One region of the Bacillus sp. WC2503 genome, then DNA from elsewhere that is predicted to be linked to it. Evidence: riboswitches for the same ligand, from Rfam matches in the RefSeq annotation. Region 1 holds a riboswitch; the other holds the start of a gene.
The links. A riboswitch is a leader RNA that binds a small molecule or an ion and turns the genes downstream of it on or off. The one in region 1 is predicted to bind FMN.
Positions count from the first base shown of each region.

Region 1 (5,480 bases):
CTTCTTTTACTTTATCTATTTTGTCTTTCTCCATAAACATCTCAATTGAAAATTCTTTTTCTCGTAAAGCGATTTCTACAAAATGATCTTCTATCGTTGCAACCTTCAAATTCCGAATTGTTGCTATTTCTTCCAGAAAGCGTCCTTGTCTCCAAAGATTATATGTTTTTTTCGTAGATATGCTAAATAAATCAGCCTTCTCATTTGGATAAGATATAATTTCAGCTAATAACGGAAACTCACTTTCTTTATTACGAACTTCTTGAATAATGAAATGAATTGTACCCCAAAATAAAAAATACACTCGAAATACATCTTGTTTCGTAATTTCCGCTAATTGTTGCAACGTACAACCGATGCGTTTATAGCCCGTTAAGCGATATGTTACGATTGTCGCCTCTAATGGTTTATTTTTTTGTAAAAGAGTATACATCTCCTTCCACAACCTTTTAGCCAATTCACTTCTCATATATGGTATTCCAGTGAGAAAACGTTTCACCCACATCATTATTTCTGTATCTTGCTGAATTGGAATAAATTTCGTATTCACCTGTTGTAAATTCGAAATGGTTTGAACGATTAATGATAATCTCTTCCAAAACGTTTCACCTATTTCACCATAGTGTAAACCATGTAAACACGTCGGAAAAGCAAAGTCATCTTTCCATTTGTTTAATTGCATGTTACCAGCAGTCGTTACTACGTATGTATTTTCATGTATAGATTGAACTAAATCCGTTTGTACCAACTTTGCAACTTCTTGATCATAATCAGCTCTATTCAAAGATTTATAAATCCCAAACAAAAAAGAAATTTGAAACATCTTCCCATCTTGTAATGTTTGCGATGACCTCTTTCCTTTTAATAAATAATAAATAGAAGAAACGGTCCTTTCGCCATTCAATTGTTTTAAACAATACAATAAAGTATATTGTAGTTGCATTACCGCTTCCCCTTTCCAATTTAACTTAATTCTTTTTCAATATGATTACAACGTCTACTGTTACTCATTAACCTTATCATATCGGTACCATATGCTTGTACATACTCTATTGTACCAAACGAAATAACATTTACGTATTTTGAAAATCTTATGACATAATTCAAAAATAAGTTGACACTCTAATTGATAAGCATTATCATTATAATTTTATGTTGAAAAGTTTTACAAACCGTTTTACAATAAGGTTATAATTTTTATGGCGAGCTTTTCACATACATATTATCAGGAGGGAAAAAAGATGGCAAAATATACAATCGTTGATAAAGATACTTGTATCGCATGTGGTGCTTGCGGCGCTGCTGCACCAGACATTTATGACTATGATGATGAAGGTATTGCATTTGTAACATTAGATGATAACCAAGGTATCGTTGAAATTCCAGATGTATTAATTGAAGATATGATGGATGCATTCGAAGGTTGTCCAACTGACTCAATTAAAGTTGCTGACGAATCATTTGACGGCGACGCTTTAAAATTCGAATAGTCTTTTATTAACTTCAAAAAATGCCCCTCATATTGATGAGGGGCATTTTTTGTTCCCTATTTTCATTCTACTTAACAAAAAACCATTAGTAGTTTCACACTACTAATGGTTTTATTTTATATGTTATGCATTTTTCATTTTTGCAAACACCCATACTTTCAGGCGTGAGAATAATGCTACAAATACAATTGTTACTACAATTCCTTTAATTAAATTAAACGGTAAGATCGCTGTTACAACAGTCGTTCTTATAGCCTCACTAGACATAGCAGGTGCATTTAAAAACCAAGTGTAAGCTGGGAATATGATGATATAGTTTAATACACTCATAATTAGCGCCATTGTAATTGTCCCTAACATTAGTCCTGTCGTTAAACTCTTTACAGTACGATACTTTCTAAATAAGAAAGCTGCTGGTCCAATAAATAAACATCCTGCAATAAAGTTTGCAATTTCTCCAACTGGCACTCCTACTAAACTACCTTGAATCCCGTAATGTAAAATATTCTTTATTCCCTCTACAATTATCCCCGCAATTGGTCCAAAAATAATTGCAGCAATTAGAGCTGGCACATCACTAAAATCAATTTTTAAAAATGGCGGAAGCCCTGGGAACGGGAAATCCAACATCATTAGTAAATATGCAATACTACTTAGCATTGCTATACTCACCATCTTTACTACACTGTTTTTTTGTTTCATCGTTCTCTCTCCTTTTCCATCGATCATCTCATGGAAAGTGGAAAGGTTCTGCTATGCCTATTTTTTCATAGAATGAAAAAACCCTTTGTGTTTTACACAAAGGGAGAATTTAAGGCACATCAAACAGACGTTCAAATTCCTATCTTTTTTGAACGCTTGAACCTCCATCTTCTCCCATCCAGACTATACTGTCGGCTTTGGAATCACACCAAATCCTGCCTTAACGGCTCGCGGGCTTAGAACGAAATCATAAATAGTTCATCACCGCCGGTCGGGATTTTCACCCTGCCCCGAAGATAGACCGATATTCTATTTTCCCCTTCATTATACAACAACCTAATAACATTGTGAACTAAAAAATTGTAACTTATTTAAAATTAGTTATTTATTTTTTATAACCCATTAATAATTGCAAAATATTTTACAATACACCCCATATTTTTTATTATTAGGCATTTCTCTTTTGAATTCCCTAGTCATATATAATGAAAAGTGATAAGATGTTGAATTGTTAAGATAAGAACATTTTCTGAGTTATGGAGGAAATGTCATGAAGAAAGATAAAAGACACTCTATTCGAGAAGCAATGAAAAAAAACTTAAGAAAAGAATACTTTTACTTAAAAAAAGAATTACTTTTCTACTGTCCAATTGATTTAGGCACATTCTCAAGCGAGACATACTATGCTGCTTTCGATGAAGATGGCATCAGTATTTATCAGTATGATAAAAAAACAGAAAGTAAATTAAAATTGTGCGAGCGTCATCCATGGAAGAGTTGGAATAAAGTGAAGGTTGATCACTATTTGACAACTTCTCAATTTATTTTTCAAGGTGAGCGTAACTGGATATTATCCCTTTTCCAAAAAGGAAAAGAAGCTCAAAAAATTATCGAAGAGCATACATCTTTACAAACAGAAGTTGTTTCTCGCTCTTTCTTAAAAAAACTTCCTGGTTTTCGTTCTAATACACCGTTGAATAAATACATCGGCAGCATTTGTTACACTGCACTTATTGCATTTTTATTAAAATGGATGATTCCATTTCAAGCACCACAAATCGCCCTGTACTCTCTTTCGATTGGTTGTATGCTTCTTGGCTTACTTTGTTTGACAATCGGTTTAATTGAACCGACTATTGTACTGTTTCGAACAAAAGAAAAAACAAGAACAAAAGTTTTTTACTTATATAGCTACTTAGCTATTTCTGGATTTATATGTGTCTTTATTTTTTGGTAAAAGAAGAGCTAGTTAAACTAGCTCTTCTTTACTTTACGTATAATTGTTGATTTGGATAAATTCGCTCTTGCTGCAATCCATTTTTTGCTTTTATTTCCTTAAGTGTCATACTAAATTTCCGTGCAATATTAACTAAAGTATCCCCTTTTTGTACGACATATAATGAGGAAGAAACAACTTCATTTCTTTGTTCATTTAAAACAAGTAATGGATTCATCGCATTCTTTTTCGCCATCGTCCATCTTCCTTGATGAAGTTCTAAATGTAAATGTGCACCTCGTGATTCTCCTGTGTTTCCTACTTCTCCAATTATTTCTCCTTTTGAAATATAATCCCCTTGAACTACGTGTCTCTTATTTAAATGTGCATACACAGCCTCATATTCTCCATGTTTAATAAATACAACGTTCCCATAACTATTTGAATAATAAGACTTTGTCACCTTGCCATCTTGAATAGCTGCCACAGGTACTCCGATCGGTGCAGCTATATCAATACCGTAGTGTTTTCCATGCCTTGTCCCAAAATAATCACTTATCTGTCCTTCCACAGGCCATGTCCATCGATTTTCTTCTGCGTAAACATGTAATTGAGATAAAAACAGTACAGTCAATAACATGACGCTACATTTTAACACTTTCATATACATCCTCCGTTTTCTAATTACCACCATACCTTCTCTATTTTGGTATATTACAGAAAAAAGTATACAAAAAAAAGAAAGTGAATTACTCCACTTCCTTCTCTTTCTTATCACGAAAAACTAATGCGCTACGGTTATACTCCACATCTTTTACTTGTAATCGAGTATTTATTACTCTAGCTACTGCAAACAAATAATCAGATAATCTATTTACATACTTTAGAACAACTTCATTTGTTTCCACTTCTTTTTTCAACGATACGATAGAGCGCTCTGCTCTTCTTACAACAGTACGTGCAATATGAATGGTAGCCGATGCCTCGCTACCACCTGGTAAAATAAAGCGTTCTAATGGTGGCGCTTCTTCTATATACAAATCAATCCTTCTTTCCAAGCTTTCGACCATTTCGATCGTTACTTTATAAGGGATTTTCTCCTCCACTATCGCCAAATCTCCCCCGCAATCAAATAGTTCATGTTGAATATTTTCAAGGTCATTGTAAACATCTCCAAATGCCCCGCCTTGTAGCTTAGTCATCGCATATCCAATATGAGAATTCGCCTCATCTATCGTGCCATATGCTTCTACACGAATATTATCTTTATCCACCCTGCCACCTATTACACTTGTTTTCCCTTTATCTCCTGTTTTCGTATATAATTTCATTTCTTCACAGCACCTCTCTCGATATTCTTAATTCGACTAAGATAGAAAAAAGTTCTACTATAATTTATTTAATTGATTTTACAAAAAAATAAAAAACAGTAGAACTTTATTTATTATTAACTTTAAAAACATATATCTAAATTATACGATTCGGCAAATATACAGAGAATGTAGTTCCTTCTCCAACAACACTTGAGACAGAAATTTTCCCATCATGGCCTTGAACAATATTTTTAGCAATCGCAAGCCCGAGTCCTGTTCCACCCTTTTTCCCGCGTGTTCTTGCTTTATCAGCTTTGTAAAAACGATCAAACAAGAATGGAATATCTTCTTCTGGAATACCAGCACCTGAATCTTGCACTTCGAAAGTAAGACCATTATTTTCCGTATGAATTACAAGTGCAACATGTCCACCTGCATTCGTATGACGAATTGCATTATCAATTAAATTCGTCAACACCTGTTCCATACGGTCTGCATCAAACGGATATTGTTCAATTGGACTTTGGAAATCTACTGTTAGTTCAACTTCTTTATCCTTTGCAATCCCTTGGAATTTACGGCCAATCTTTTCGACAAATGGATGAATATCTACTTCACCAATATGTAACTCTACGTGGCCACTTTCCATACGAGCTAAATCTAATAATTCATTTACAAGTTTACCTAAACGAACGGATTCATCATAAATGATTTGAACAAACTCATTAATTTCCTCTTTCGTTTGCACAATATCATCTA
Region 1 is NZ_JBQYMD010000001.1:766,947-772,426, reverse strand. It holds gene ACUN26_RS04165 (helix-turn-helix domain-containing protein) at 1-943, opposite strand, end outside; gene ACUN26_RS04160 (ferredoxin) at 1,242-1,490, shown strand; gene ACUN26_RS04155 (ECF transporter S component) at 1,614-2,192, opposite strand; FMN riboswitch at 2,355-2,494, opposite strand; gene ACUN26_RS04150 (hypothetical protein) at 2,743-3,429, shown strand; gene ACUN26_RS04145 (peptidoglycan DD-metalloendopeptidase family protein) at 3,458-4,072, opposite strand; gene ACUN26_RS04140 (cob(I)yrinic acid a,c-diamide adenosyltransferase) at 4,158-4,739, opposite strand; gene resE (sensor histidine kinase ResE) at 4,876-5,480, opposite strand, start outside.

Region 2 (5,480 bases), 2.6 Mb from region 1:
CTGGTAGTGATGGACCTATCCATTCACTCTCGATACTCCCATTCGGTCCAATAATTTTTAATTTTTCTGGTATATGTATATTTAGAAATTTGGCTGCTCGAATTAACTCGGTAGCAACCTTATCACTTGAAGCTACAATTCCATCTATATACGGATGAGTTTGCAATAATGTAATAAACTGTTTATTCGTATACCTTTGTACACATGCTTCTCGATAAGAGATCCCTTCATCCCAAACAGCGTCTAAAAATCCTGATATACGCTCTTCCATTTCTTCACTTTCTTCCCCCTCACCGAAATAAGCAAGAAAGTGACATGCTTTCTCTTTTAATAAAGAAACAGCCCTCTGTCCACTTTCATAATGATTTGTAAGAGGTTGTTTTTCCTCCATCACAACAAATGGGAATTCGATTTTCCCTAGACTTTTAAAAACTGATTTTGTCAAAATAACACCTGCAACGTTATTTTGCTTCAACATATGTATGTATCTATCTTTATTCTCTATATTACAAACGATTATTTGATAGCCTTCTTTATATGCTATTTCCTCAATACAATGTAGCAAAGTGATGTTTAATGGGTTACATAAATTCTCTACAAGTAATGCAATGATTGTTGAATTCTCTTTAAATAATGGCTTTGCTGCACTGTTTGGCCTATAACGTAATTCCTCAATTGCTTCCTTTACTTGTTTTACTGTTTCGTCATGAACGTATCCTTTTTCATTAATAACTCGTGAAACGGTTGCGACTGAAACACCTGCCAATTTTGCAACATCACGTATAGTTGCCACATCGTCACCCCTTAATATGGTAATAGATTACAATTTTAAGGTAACTTAAATTACAGTATTCGTCAAGATTAATAACTTATATTTCTGAAAATTGTTACATCATTTCAATAAACGATACTCCATCTGAATTTCATGTAAAATCGGGATATTATCATATCCAATGCGCGGAATTTCTTGCTTTATTTTTCGCGCCTCTTCTACTGCATTTACATATAAATTTGTCATCATGAAATTACGTTTTTGATAAAAGCGTAACGCGTTCATATTATCATTTGTTGTAATGAGCCAAACTCCTTGGCACTGTGCTTCTTGAGCAACTTGCAATACGCAATCCACAAGCTTCGTCCCGATCCCCTTCCTTTCTTGAAAACTATCTAACGATACAATTTCACACAAATTCCCAGTCACTTCATACGTTATAATTCCGATTATTCTGTCATCTAAAAACGCAACAAATCCTGGTAGCTCTTCTAACTGATGCCCCTTACCACGCGAAACCATCAATGAGCTCCCCCAGTTTTCACACATGAACATTCGGATTTTTTCTTTCATTGTTGATGTAATTTTTTTTATATGCACCATTTCCTATTTCTCTCCTTTTCTATCCTTGTGATACAATGTAAGTGTATCACATGTAACGGTATTTGGAGGATGAGGTAAAGTATGAAACGTTTTTTTGCAGCATTGTTTACTATACTAGGTGCGATAACTGCCCTTGGGATTTTCTTTACAAATAAAGTGATGTACTTGAAGAAAAAAACAGAGGAAGAAGTTCTAGAAAGAGAATCGAAAAAACATTTTCGTATAGAAGATTTTGACGCTCTTCATAAAGAAGAAATTCATATCCCTTCGCAATTCGGATATGATCTTCATGGATATTACATTCCTGCAGGTCATTCCAACAAGTTTATGGTTTTTTGTCACGGCGTAACTGTAAACAAAATGAACTCTGTAAAATATGCAAACTTATTTTTAAGCAGAGGATTTAATGTCCTTATTTATGATCATCGTCGTCATGGTAAAACCGGAGGAAAAACAACAAGCTATGGATACTATGAAAAACATGATTTAAAATCAGTAGTTGACTGGCTAAAAAGTCGTTTTGGCACAAATATAATACTCGGTATTCATGGTGAATCTATGGGCGCTGCAACACTACTTCAATACGCAGGACTTGTAGAAGATGGTGCTGATTTCTATATTGCAGATTGTCCTTTTTCTGATTTCTATGGGCAATTACAGCACCGCTTAAAGGTTGAATTCCATTTACCCAAATGGCCTTTATTACCATTAGCAAATGCTTTTTTAAAAGTTCGTGACGGGTATACAATTCGTGAAGTTTCACCAATCGACTGTATAAAAAACATTAACAATCCCGTTCTCTTTATTCATAGTAAAGATGACGATTATATTTTAGCCGATATGACAAAAGCTCTATATGAAGCAAAAGAAAATAATAAACAACTTTATATTGCAGAACACGGTGCACACGCTTGCTCTTATAACGAAAATAAAGAGGAGTATGAAGCAGCTCTTGATCAATTTTTGAACACATACGTAAAAGAAACAAAAAACAGGCTTGCATAAGCCTGTTTTTTTCATTGTGATAAAACGTCTGTAACTTGTTCCATGTTTTCAGAAATCCATTGCACAGCTTCATCTAGCGTTGGAAATTCTGTCGTTTGAAACGTTACCTCATCTTGAAGTAACCAAACATCCTTCGCTTCTTGTCCTACACCGGCAATCGACCAGTGCAATAAACTATATGGATGATTATCATTCAAAAATGATGCCCACGTGCGCTCATTTGCAATATTTCGTAATGTAAGTAATTGTTTATCCATCTTTCGTCACCTTACTCTAGTCAGTTATAAAAAACATTATAACACTCTCTTCTCTCCCAAAGAAAGTGCTCTTTTTATCCCGCGTTAACGGGCAGTGAGACTCCCATCTCAAAATTCAGCTGAAGCAAAGAAGTTAGGCGGGAGATTAACTGCCCGTAATCGCCCGATTGGTGAAGGCTAATAATCAGTGGAATGAACCCCCTCCACTAATTAAAGTTTCACTTTATATTGTCAAGTGCTTCCCTTGATTATATGATGAAATTAAGCGTTTGGGAAGGAGGGATAGCGTTGGCAAAAGTACAAATTAAAGTAAATGATAATGGCTCTTTTCGCGTTACAGGGGACGTGGAATTAGTCGACTCACAAGGGAATGTATTCCCAGCAAAACCAGCATTTTCTTTATGCCGTTGTGGTTTATCAAAAAATATGCCTTATTGCGATGCTTCGCATAAAGGTAAATTCGAATCTGTTGTTAGAGCACCAGAGGCAAAGTAATTTCGTATGTGACATGCACATTTTTTGTGCATGTTTTTTCTTTTAATCAAAGTCTGGATATTCCTTTTCCTAACAACATTTCTAACACTTTTGTCTCCATTTCAATCTCCATGTATTTTCACACAATTCTTCACATTCAAATATTTTTTGCTAGCCTTTTTTCTTTTTTGTGCTATAATTTGACCAAACAGCATCCTTCGGGGTCGGGTGAAATTCCCAACCGGCGGTGATGAAGTGAAAACTTCTAAGTCCGTGACCCGTTTTCAACTCGAAAACGGTGGATCTAGTGAAACTCTAGGGCCGACAGTATAGTCTGGATGGGAGAAGGATATGTTTCTAGTTTTTTATATAGTGAATACACTTTTATTTCAGTATGCATATTTTTATACATTCATTTTGAATTTATATATATGTTTAGTTTTCTATACTCATTTTTTATACTGAAATAAAAAAGAGACAACTAGCGTTTAAAAAATTCGATATTTTGCTAGGTTTTTTCCTTATGCAAAAATATCAATCATCGCTAGGTTTCTTTCCTGTACTTTCGTATTCGAACTATAATTCTAGAAATCACGTCTCCCAAACCCCAAGGATATTAAATCCTTGGGGTTTTTTGATTTTTTTAGGAGAGGTGAAGAGAATGACTGATCAAGAATATATGAGGATTGCCTTGCAATTAGCTAAGGGGACATCAGGACAAACGAGTCCGAATCCTATGGTTGGTGCTGTTGTTGTAAAAGATGGAAACATCGTCGGAATGGGCGCTCATTTATGTGCTGGTGAAGAACACGCGGAAGTTCATGCCCTTCATATGGCTGGTGAGAAAGCCAAAAACGCTACCGTCTATGTAACACTTGAGCCGTGTAGCCACTTTGGAAAAACACCACCTTGCTGTGAATTACTCATCGAAAAGGGAGTTAAGCGCATTGTCATTGCTACCCTTGATTGCAACCCGCTCGTTTCTGGTAATGGAAAAAAGAAATTAGAAGAGGCAGGAATCGAAGTAACTACGGGTGTTCTTGAAACGGAAGCAGTTTTATTAAATCGCTACTTTTTTCACTACATGAAAACGAAACGCCCATTTGTCACGATAAAGACCGCGATGAGCTTAGATGGCAAAACAGCCACTGTAACTGGTGAAAGTAAGTGGATTACTGGTGCAGAAGCACGCGCTGACGTTCACCAATATCGCCATACACATGATGCAATTCTTGTTGGAGTGAATACAGTTATAGCCGACAATCCACATTTAACAACAAGAATTCCAAATGGCGGGAAACATTCTATTCGCGTTATTTTAGATACCCATTTACGAACGCCACCATCTTCTCATGTCATAACAGATACTTTAGCACCGACATGGATTATTGTAGGTAAGGATGTAAATAAAGAGAAAATAGCTTCTTATGAATCTAAAAATATAGCGATATTCCAAATGAAAACGAAGCAAATTGAAATTCAAGATGTTTTAGATCTACTCGGTGAAAAACAAATCCTGTCTCTCTTCATCGAAGGTGGACAAACTGTTCATGCAAGTTTCTTACAAACAAACAATTTCAATGAAATTGTAACCTATATAAGCCCGAAATTAATTGGCGGGAAAGGTGCTCCTACTCTTTTTGGAGGAAACGGTTTTTCAAAATTACAAGATTCGCTTTCCTTGAAAATTCAAGAGATGAAACAAATTGGCGATGATATCAAAATTGTTGCGACTGCCCGAAATGAGGTGACGAAATGTTTACAGGAATTGTAGAAGAATTAGGAACGATCACAAACATGCAACAAAGCGGAGAAGCGATGAAATTAACGATCCATGCAAATGAAATTTTATCTGATGTCCATTTAGGTGATAGTATCGCGGTTAACGGGATTTGCTTAACTGTAACGAGCTTTACAACTACTTCATTTACAGTTGATGCAATGCCTGAAACGATGAAATCAACATCACTTCGCCTGCTTAAATCACACTCTAAAGTAAATTTAGAGCGAGCCATGGCTGCAAACGGGCGCTTTGGTGGACATTTCGTTTCAGGACATATCGATGGCATCGGGACAATTTTAACTAAAAAACAACATTACAATGCCGTCTATTACAAAATAGCAATTTCCGATGAATTGCTACGCTATTGTTTGCATAAAGGATCCGTTGCTGTTGATGGAACGAGTTTAACGATATTTGATATAGACGAATCTTCCATAACAATTTCACTCATCCCACACACAGTAAGCGAATCTGTCATCGGAGAAAAGAATGCCGGAGATATCGTAAACATTGAGTGTGACATGATTGGTAAATATATCGAACACTTTATTTCTAAACCTGTAAAACGAACGGGGTCAATGTCCGA
Region 2 is NZ_JBQYMD010000001.1:3,361,434-3,366,913, forward strand. It holds gene ACUN26_RS17140 (LacI family DNA-binding transcriptional regulator) at 1-793, opposite strand, end outside; gene ACUN26_RS17145 (GNAT family N-acetyltransferase) at 893-1,375, opposite strand; gene ACUN26_RS17150 (alpha/beta hydrolase) at 1,457-2,380, shown strand; gene ACUN26_RS17155 (DUF2552 family protein) at 2,392-2,637, opposite strand; gene ACUN26_RS17160 (CDGSH iron-sulfur domain-containing protein) at 2,890-3,132, shown strand; FMN riboswitch at 3,322-3,465, shown strand; gene ribD (bifunctional diaminohydroxyphosphoribosylaminopyrimidine deaminase/5-amino-6-(5-phosphoribosylamino)uracil reductase RibD) at 3,773-4,885, shown strand; gene ribE (riboflavin synthase subunit alpha) at 4,867-5,480, shown strand, end outside.
Region 2: linked by a shared signal. The riboswitch ahead of ribD (bifunctional diaminohydroxyphosphoribosylaminopyrimidine deaminase/5-amino-6-(5-phosphoribosylamino)uracil reductase RibD) and the one ahead of ACUN26_RS04155 (ECF transporter S component) in region 1 are both predicted to bind FMN.